DNA from 2 places in the Arthrobacter sp. TmtSoilC48 genome. Region 2 is predicted to be linked to the other one. Evidence: riboswitches for the same ligand, from Rfam matches in the RefSeq annotation. Region 2 holds a riboswitch; the other holds the start of a gene.
What was found. A riboswitch is a leader RNA that binds a small molecule or an ion and turns the genes downstream of it on or off. The one in region 2 is predicted to bind glycine.
Positions count from the first base shown of each region.

Region 1 (5,115 bases), 140 kb from region 2:
CGGTCCTGCCGGAGTACAAGGTCCTGGAGATGAACGGCATCCGGGTGGCTGTCATCGGCACCGTCACGCAGGAAGTGCCGTCGCTGGTGACTCCCGCCGGCATCACGGATCTTGAGTTCGGTGATCCGGTGGAAGCCATCAACCGGGTGGCCGCAAAGATCAAGGCAGAAGACCTGGCCGATCTGATCATCGTGGAAAACCACGACGGCGCTGCATCGGGCACACCGGAGGGTGCCACCCTGGAGCAGGAAGTCGCAGCCGGTGGACCGTTCGCCAAGCTCGTCAACGAGACCACCCCCGACGTAGCCGCCATCTTCACCGGGCACACCCACAAGGAATACGCCTGGGACGCACCCTTGCTGGACGCCAACGGCCAACCCACCGGCAAAACCCGTCCCATTGTGCAGACCGGCAACTACGGCGAAAACGTGGGAAGCGTTACTCTCACCATCGATACCACCACGCATTCGGTCACAAGCTATAAAGCTGCCGTGGTGGATCGGACCACGGACACTTCGGAAAGCCTCGTTGCCGCCTATCCTCGCGTGGCCGCAGTCAAGGCGATCGTGGACAAGGCTCTTGCCGATGCTGCCGTGATCGGGAATCAGCCGGTGGGTGCAGTGACAGCTGATATCACCACCGCCTTCACTCCGGATCCGGCTGGCGGCGCCCCCAAGCGGGACGACCGCGCGAACGAATCCACCCTCGGAAACCTGGTAGCGGACTCCTTGGTGGACACGCTCCAGGCGCCTGAACTGGGTGCTGCGGAGATAGGCGTCGTGAACCCTGGCGGCCTGCGTAACGAGCTCTACTACGCCCCGGACGGCACCATCACCTACGCTGAGGCCAACGCGGTCCTGCCGTTCGTGAACAACCTGTGGACTACCTCCCTCACTGGCGCCCAGTTCAAGACCCTTCTTGAGCAGCAGTGGCAGACCAACGTTGACGGAACACTTCCCAGCCGCCCGTACCAGCAGCTTGGACTTTCCAGGAACGTCAACTACACCTACGACGCCGCCCGCCCGGAAGGCGACCGCATCACCGGCATCTGGGTAGGCGGCGCAGTCATCGACCCCGCCAAGCAGTACAGGATCGGTACGTTCAGCTTCCTGGCTACCGGCGGCGACAACTTCCGCATCTTCAAGGAAGGCAGCAACACGAAAGACACCGGGTTGGTGGACCGCGATGCCTGGATCAAGTACCTCCGTGAGCACAACCCCGTATCTCCGGACTTCGCGCGCCGGTCAGTTGCCGTGGTAAACACCACCGCCGCAGAGGTCAAAGCGGGTGAGCCCATGGCACTCGCTATCTCCAAGCTGAACCTCACCTCGATCGGCAGCCCGGCCAACAACACTCTCAATGCCGTCTTCGTGGACAGCAAGGGCGCGGCGATAACGCTCGACTCCGTGCCGGTAACGGCAGGCACTGCCACAGTGAACCTCAAGGTTCCCGCGGCGGCAGCTGCAGGCAGTGGCACATTGGTGCTGACCGCCGTGGAGTCCGGAACCGTGGTAAAGGCCCTGGTGACGGTTGCAGGGAGCGGCACGAATCCCCCGCAATGCACTCCGCCCACCAAACCGTCCAAGTGGTACGACGCCGTGGGCTGGTTGCACTACGCGTGGGCCTGGTTGGAGTACCAGAAGTGTCTGAGGGGCTAGGCGGCCCCTTCGCATGACCCGCCAAGAAAGGTAGCCCCTCAGGAGGATGACTCGTGAAGGGCTACCTTTTTGGATTTTCGCCTACTTCTTGGCGAGCTCGGGTTCCTCCGCGTGCTTGGCGTCCTTCTCAAGCTGCGCCTGGAACTCCCTAAAGCGAACCAGGTGCGCTGGCCGGCGACGCAGGATGACCCAGGCCACCCCCAGAATCAGGAACCACAGCGGCGTGGCCAGGAGCGCAGCAAAAGTGTCCGGCTGCGTGGTCAGGGTCCAAAGCACGAAGGCAAAGAAGGCAAAAACCACCCACACCATCACCACGCCGCCTGGCATTTTGAACGCCGAAGCATCATGCAGGTGTGGCCGCCGCTTGCGGAATGCAAGGTAGCTGGCCAGGATGATGGACCATACGAAGACGAAGCAAACCGCAGACACGGTGGTCACCATGTCGAACGCCTTGCCGATGTCCTGCCCGGCATACATGAGGACTACGCCGGACAGCAGCAGGACGCAGGAAAGGAACAGGGCGTTGCGGGGTACTTTGCGGCTTGAGAGCGCGCCAAACACAGCCGGCGCGTCGCCTTCCTGGGCCAGTCCGTAAACCATGCGGGACGTTGAGTAGATACCCGAGTTGGCTGAGGACATCGCAGAGCTGAGAACCACCAGGTTGACGATCGTAGCCGCCGCACCCAGGCCGGCCAGGGAGAACATCGCAATGAATGGACTGTGGCCGGCCGCGAACTGGGTCCACGGGGTGACGGACATCAGGATGATGAGGGCACCCACATAGAAGAGCAGCACGCGGATCGGAATCGAGTTGATGGCCTTGGGCAGGTTCTTCTCCGGGTCCTTTGCCTCGGCGGCCGTGGTACCTACCAATTCAATGCCGACGAAAGCGAAGACGGCGATCTGGAAACCGGCGACGAAGCCCATGAATTCGTTGGGGAAGAAGCCACCGTGGCTCCACAGGTTGGTGAAGCTGGCCGGTCCGGCGTCGGACTGGAAGCCGCTGAAAATCATGAACAAACCGACGATGATCAGTGCCGCGATGGCGACGATCTTGATGAGGGCGAACCAGAATTCGGTCTCGCCGAATGCTTTCACCGTAGCCAGGTTCAGAAGCAGCAGGATGCCGATGGTGATCAATCCTGGCACCCAGAGTGGAAGGGAAGGCCAGAGCTCCTTGGAGTACCCGGCGATCGCGATGACGTCGGCGATGCCGGTAATGACCCAGCAGAACCAATAGGTCCAGCCGGTGAAGAACCCGGCCCAGGGACCCAGCAGGTCCGCTGCAAAGTCGCTGAAGGATTTGTAGTTCAGGTTGCTCAGGAGCAACTCGCCCATGGCGCGCATGACGAAGAAGAGCATGAAGCCGATGATCATGTACACGAAAATGACGGATGGACCAGCGGCAGAAATGGTCTTTCCCGAGCCCATGAACAGGCCCGTGCCAATTGCACCGCCTATCGCGATCAGCTGGATGTGCCGGTTGCTGAGCTGCCGTTCGAGGTGTGGTTCGAGATGTGGTGAGCCTGCTTGGTGCGGGACGGAGGATGGTGGGCGCTGAATCGTCAAGAGGAACTCCATTGTTCAGGCGGCACTGGGTGCCACGATGATTCGGGTTCCTCCCCACTCTGTAGGTGGACCTGAGAGTTTCCGCAGGGATGGCCTGCTTGCACCTTCGGTGAGCCCGGATGCCCGGACTGCTTTCCAGAGTTGCCTCGCCGCGGCGGTACATGGGCCTGAGAGATTCCTGGGGAGGGTTTGCTCCTACGGCGCCTGACGGGATGTACCGGCAGGACTCTCCCGCCGCAGATCAAAAGCGCGCACCACTTTGCCGGTGATGCAGCTCACACACTAGCGAAGCGTTGGACTCACTGCAAACAAAGGCAGCTAGCTGGCCAGAATGCTACGGGCGATTTCGTCGGCATCCCGCAGGGTTCGCTGGCCGCTGGCATAAGCCTTCCCGGTCGCCGGACGCGCCTCTGCAGCAATGGCCGTTCCCCACTGGGTCGCCGACAATTGCAGGCCCAAAACATACATCCCCCGGGTCACAGAGCCGTTGGACGCCACAGGCCGGTACGGGTGCGGTTCCACATCCAGTCCGGTTGTCTGCACCGGCGTGCCCTCGGCACTCATCATGATTTTGGTTCGCACAAGGCCGTCAGCCATGAGTTGTTCCAGGAGTGGAGAAATATTGATGCCCACCCTGTTGGCCGGCGACATCGCTTCAATCAACGTGGGTGCCTCCGCTGGCCCGTCGTGGACCCATGGAGAGACTGCCCGGAAAACCTTGGCGCTTCTATCCACACTGAACTTCGGGTCGGGTCCAACGAAACCCACGACGCCGGCACGCGCCAAAGCAGCCAACTGCTCCGAACGCAGTGCCGGGGCCCCGCTGGCAAGGCCTTCAACGAACGATTCGAACCATCCCCTCAGTTCAGCGACCCACGATTCGTCCGTGATACCACCGTCTGCCACGACGGACTTCAGGATCGCCCTGCCGGTGTGCAGTGCGCCGATTGCCATTTTCACGGGATCCGCTTCGCCCAGTGCGGAGCGTCGTGCGTCGTCGTCCAGGTAGGCCGTTATCGCCAGATCCAGTTCCCGGCGGGACGCGAACGTCCGGCCCGCCAAGGGCGCAGCGAGTCCGCGGACATTCAGTCGGCGGGAGGCAAGCACGTGCTTGTCCACCAAGGCGGCGACGTCGCTTTCCCAGTTGGCGGTGGTGTGCGCGTGGGGTTGCAACGCGTCCTCAAGGTCCGCGAGGAACTGCGCTGCATCGCGGATGGCGGCAGGCTGCGACCTTGCCAGGGTGGAGTAATAGGCCCACAAGGCGTCCCGGTGCAGGAGCGGCCAAAGATCGTGGTCGAATCCGGGCTGGATACCGGCTGCCCTGAACCGGTCCACTGCTGCCTCGGTCAGGTAACGCATGGTGATGCTGCTGGGGTAATACCCTGCCAAACCAGCCTTGGCCCGGTACGGGGTTCCGCGCCGGGATGCTGCGATAATCCTGGGTTCCCTGCCCGAGGGCCGGTACTCGAGAACTCCGGCTCCCGGTACGCCGGCTTCGACGAACTTGCCTCCCCGGCCCTCAGTCAGCTGGCCCATGACATCGAAGAAATTCAGTCCCATCCCACGCACCAGGACGGGCTCGTTGTCCGGCACCCGCTGCCAGTCAACGTCGGCTGGCGGTGCAGGCGGGAAATAGAGGAGGCCGTGCTCGTCGGCTGCCCGTTGGAACGAACGCTGCTCCGGATTCAAACGTGACTCGATGTGTCCCAGCGCGAGGACCACCGAGCCGACGGTGAGGGTAGTGCCGTCGGCCAGTTCGACGTCGAACGCTTGCCCACCTGCGATGCCTGGGCTTGCCGGGACCGGGCGCGCCGCCACGGCGGTCGTCTCATGGAAGGTGACCTCCACGCCGTCGGGCATTCGCTGAAGCAGCTCCGCCAAAGTCTGC
Region 1 covers NZ_AP046049.1:4,416,688-4,421,802, forward strand. The annotation lists gene AC6I97_RS20285 (ExeM/NucH family extracellular endonuclease) at 1-1,658, shown strand, start outside; gene cycA (D-serine/D-alanine/glycine transporter) at 1,740-3,227, opposite strand; glycine riboswitch at 3,373-3,471, opposite strand; gene AC6I97_RS20295 (FAD/NAD(P)-binding protein) at 3,546-5,115, opposite strand, start outside.
Region 1: linked by a shared signal. The riboswitch ahead of cycA (D-serine/D-alanine/glycine transporter) and the one ahead of gcvP (aminomethyl-transferring glycine dehydrogenase) in region 2 are both predicted to bind glycine.

Region 2 (5,115 bases):
CGGGTGGAGGCGCGGGAACCGGCGTGATGCTGGCCGTTGCAGCGTCCCTGGCGTCCATGGTCGCAGGTTACACAGAGGCGCCCGGGCGGGAATTGGCCGAGCTGCACGTCCGGGCCCGCTCCCTCCGCGAAGCCGCCCTTAAGCTGGCTGACGAGGACGCAACGGCGTCGAAGGCTTTCGGTGCGGCCTTCCGGCTTGATCCTGGTCCGGACCGGGAGCAGGCAATCCACCGCGCATCCGTCGATGCTGCCAAGGCCTCCGCTGTGCTCGGCGACCATGCCATCGACGCCATCGAGGACCTGGGATGGCTTGCTGCCCACGGGAACCCAGCACTCATTGCCGACGTCGTGGTGGGGTTTGGAGCCCTCAGGGCAGCCATCGCAGGAGCCCGCACCAACGTGAGCTTTGATCTCGGATCGCTCAGATCCGCAGGCGCGACGCTTGATGAAATCAAGGAAAAGCACCCTGGATTGTGGGCAACGGTAGGCCGGCTCAGCGATGCCCTGGACCGGATTGACGAGCTGGTGGCCGCCGTAGATGACAAGGCTGCACCTACTGACGGCCACTGATTCCCGACGGAACGCCGGCCTACTGCACGCTCGCTTACCGCGCCTTGGGCACCCTGCGGAGCACGACGGCGGCAAGCACTGCCGCTCCGGCCATCAGTACCAGCCCAATCGCCGCAGTGATGTGGACGCCGGACTCGAAGGCTACCCGGGCGGCGGCTGTCAGTGCATCGGACAATGGAGCGGGTAGTGCAGCTGCGGCATCCACGGCGCCGGCCAGCGTTTCACCCGCGTTCCCTGCCGCCTGCGTGGACAAGCCCTCCGGGATGACGAGGTTGTGCTGGTAGGACGCGGTGAGGATAGAGCCCAGCACGGCCGTTCCCAGGAGCGAACCCAGTTCGTATCCGGTTTCGGAAATTGCGGACGCCGCTCCGGACTTGTCGGCCGGTACGGAGCCGAGGATGAGGTCGTTGGAGATGGTCTCCGCTGCGCCAACGCCAACGGCCAGGACAGTCAAAGCTGACAAGAGGAACATCGGTCCGCTGCCGTGGTCACCCACAGCCACCACTAAATAGCCTGCAGCGCTGAGGGTAAGTCCGCCGGCCACTACGAATCCCGGCCGGATGCGCTTTACCAGCGGGACCACCACCAGGCCGGCGACGACCGTTGCCAGGAGCGCCGGAATCATTGCAATGCCCGCTTCCATGGGGGACTGGCCTTCAACCAGCTGCAAGTGCTGGGCGAAGAAGTAGATGAAGCCCGTCATGGAAAACAAGGACAGGACGTTGGCCACGATCGCCGTGCTGAACACCCTGTTGCTGAACAGGCGGACATCCAGCATTGGGTTCTCAAGTTGGCGCTGGCGACGGACAAACAGAACGCCCATCACCAGGCCGAAGACCATGAAGGCCGCTGCCGACACCCCGAATCCGTGAACAGCGAATTCCTTGATGCCGTACACGAACGGAGCCATCGTGATCACGGACAGCCCGATACTGGGCACGTCAACGCGGCCGGGGTTGGCGTCCTTGGATTCGGGAATGAGGACCCTGCCGAAGGCGAGGAGCGGCAGGAGCAGGAAGGTCGCCACCAGGAAGACAGCACCCCACCAGAAGTGCTCAACCAGCCAGCCACCGAAGATCGGGCCAAGGGCAGCGCCACCAGAGAATCCGGCGGCCCATACGGCGATCGCGAGCCGCCGGCGGTTCGGATCAGCAAAGATGTTCCGGATCAGGGACAGGGTTGAAGGCATCAGCATCGCGCCGAACACGCCAAGTGCTGCGCGGCCGGCAATCAGCCATTCCGCGGAAGGCGCGAACGCCGTAGCAGCCGAAACCGCAGCGAAGCCGGTGCTGCCGATCAGCAGCAGCCGCCGTCGTCCGATCCTGTCGCCCAGGTTGCCCATGGAAACCAGCAACGCCGCCAACACGAGCGGGTAGGCGTCGATGATCCATAGGAGCTGCACGCCACCCACGTCCAGGGAGCGGGCAATTTCGGGCAGGGCGAACGTGAGCGCGGTGTTGTCGACGGCCACCAGCAGCACCGGGAACATCAGGAGTGCCAGGGCCGTCCAGTCGCGCCAAGGTGCGCCTCCACCCATGACGGGACGAGCGGAACGGGGAGCTTGGGTCGAGGACGGCGTGAACATGACAGCTACTGTACCGTCCAGACGGTACAGTTTCAAATTAAGCGCCGTCGACCCCGTAGGGAATGATGTACACATGCCACGAAAACCAGTTGCCAGGGATGCGGTCCTGGATGCCTACGAAGCCCTCCTCATCGAGGTGGGGGAGCGGGCCGCCACCCTCGATGCCGTTGCCAAGCGGGCGGGCGTCTCCAAGGGCGGGCTGCTTTATCACTTCCCCAGCAAGGAATCGCTGATCAGCGCCCTGCTTGAGCGCCTGGATCGGTTGGCTCAGGAAGACGTCGAGCAAATGAAGGCTGCGCCGGACGGCTCTGCGGTTTACTTCATCCGCTCCTCCCTATGGGCGGGAACCCCCATGGATCGGGCTTTGGTCGCTGCCACAAGACTGGCCGAAGTTGCGCATGAGGAGACCCGCCGCAGGTTTGCCGGAATCCAGCAGCAGTGGTTGGACGTCCTGGCCGAGGATGTTGGTCCGGAGGTTGCCAAAGCCGTCAGTTACATGGGCGACGGCCTGTATTTCAATGCCATGTTCGAGGGTGGCCAGGAAGGCGGCAAGGCCGGGCGGGAGGCCGACGTCGAGATCCTCCTTGGCATCCTGGACCGGCTCCGCAAGTAGCGGGCCATCCATTTGCGGCGACGCCCCCGACGTAGGACAATTGAGCCTTGTGGTGCGTCTTCACAGGGGCCCGCAAAAATTGAATATGCCTTTGATCTGCGGCGGGAGAGTCCCGCAAGCAAGTGATGCGGGCGCCGTAGGAGCAAACCCTCCCCAGGAATCTCTCAGGCCCACGCACCGCCGCGGCGAGGCAACTCTGGAAAGTAGCAGGCCTTTTGCCGCGCCCTCTTGGCGCGGAAGAAGTGCTGTGCTCACCGACGGTGCAAGCGATCGTTGTTCAAGCAACACGCGGAAACTCTCAGGTCCAATACAGAGCGGGGAGGAACCCGAGCCGCTGTGGCGTACCCAACGCCGCCCAAGTAATGGAGTTCCTTCGTGACGGTTAGTTCAGCCTCCACCACCTTCGTCGACCGGCACATTGGCGCCCGCCGCCAGGCCGACATTGAAACCATGCTCAAGACGGTCGGCTACGACACCGTCGATTCTTTGGTTGATACAGCCGTTCCCAACGACATCCGCCAGGACGTTGCCCTCACCCTTGAAAACGCGCTCAGCGAAGTTGAGGTGCTGGCCGAGCTGCGCAAGCTTGCGTCCAAGAACAAGACCGCCGTCCAGATGATCGGCCAGGGCTACTACGACACCGTCACGCCGCCGGTTATCCGACGCAACATCCTGGAATCCCCGGCCTGGTACACCGCGTACACGCCCTACCAGCCGGAAATCTCCCAGGGCCGCCTCGAAGCTCTGCTGAACTTCCAGACAATGGTCCAGGACCTCGTGGGCCTGCCGATCGCCAACGCCTCCCTGCTGGACGAAGCAACGGCAGTGGCCGAAGCCGTGCTGATGATGCGCCGCGCCAACAAGAACAAGGCCGCCCATGACGGCAAGACGGTCCTCGACGCCGACTGCCTTCCCCAGACCATTGCCATCGTGAAGGGCCGTGCCGAGGCACTCGGCTTCGAGGTTGAGGTCGCTGACCTTTCGCTCGGCCTCCCGGAAGGCGCCATCAACGGCGTCGTCCTGCAGCAGCCCGGCGTTTCCGGCCGCGTGTTCGATCACTCCGCCGTCATCGCTGACGCCAAGGAACGTGGCGCGCTCGTCACCGTGGCTGCAGACCTGCTCTCGCTGACGCTCATCACGCCTCCGGGCGAGCAGGGCGCCGATATCGCCGTCGGCTCCGCCCAGCGCCTGGGCGTTCCGCTGTTCTTCGGCGGCCCCCACGCCGCCTACATGGCCGTCCAGAAGGGCCTCGAGCGTTCCATGCCGGGCCGTCTGGTGGGCGTTTCCAAGGACGACGCCGGTGTCCCCGCTTACCGCTTGGCGCTGCAGACCCGTGAGCAGCACATCCGGCGCGAGAAGGCCACGTCCAACATCTGCACGGCCCAGGCCCTGCTTGCCATCGTCGCGTCCATGTACGCCGTCTATCACGGTCCCGAAGGCCTGAAGGCAATCGCCGAGACCGCCCACGGTCACGCGCGCACGCTTGCAGCGTCCCTGAAGGGCGCCGGCGTCGAGGTCCTTCACGGTTCCTTCTTCGACACCATCACCGTCCGCGTTCCCGGCAAGGCTGCCGGGATCGTTGCCGCTGCCGAGGCCAAGGGAATCAACCTGCGCAGCATTGACGCTGATCTGGTGGGCATTTCTGTTGACGAGACCACTACCTCAGAGATTGTCGGCGGCGTCCTGGATGTCTTCGGCGCCTCGGTCACCGAATCCGCTGAAGGTTTTGCGCTGGAATCTTCCGTTGAGCGTACGAGCGACTTCATGCAGCACCCGGTATTCAACACGCACCGCTCCGAAACCCAGCTGCTGCGCTACATCCGCAAGCTTTCGGACCGCGACCTCGCACTGGACCGCACCATGATTCCGCTGGGTTCCTGCACCATGAAGCTGAACGCAACCGCCGAGATGGAAGCAATCTCCTGGCCGGAGTTCGCCTCGATCCACCCGTTCGCTCCGGACTCCCAGACCGCTGGCTGGCGTGAACTCATTGCCGACCTTGAATCCCAGCTGACCGAGATCACCGGGTACGATCAGGTTTCCATCCAGCCGAACGCCGGTTCCCAGGGTGAGCTCGCCGGCCTCCTTGCGATCCGCGGCTACCACCTTTCCCGCGGCGACGAGCAGCGCAATGTGTGCCTCATCCCTGCTTCTGCCCACGGCACCAACGCGGCCTCGGCTGTGCTCGCTGGCATGAAGGTAGTAGTGGTGGCCACCGCTCCTGATGGCACCATCGACCACGTGGATCTCAAAGCCAAGATCGAAGCCAACCGGGACGCCCTTTCGGCCATCATGATCACCTACCCGTCCACGCACGGTGTTTACGACGCCGACGTCCGGGAAGTTTG
Region 2 covers NZ_AP046049.1:4,273,521-4,278,635, reverse strand. The annotation lists gene AC6I97_RS19675 (cyclodeaminase/cyclohydrolase family protein) at 1-569, shown strand, start outside; gene AC6I97_RS19670 (MFS transporter) at 604-2,154, opposite strand; gene AC6I97_RS19665 (TetR/AcrR family transcriptional regulator) at 2,228-2,767, shown strand; glycine riboswitch at 2,860-2,957, shown strand; gene gcvP (aminomethyl-transferring glycine dehydrogenase) at 3,143-5,115, shown strand, end outside.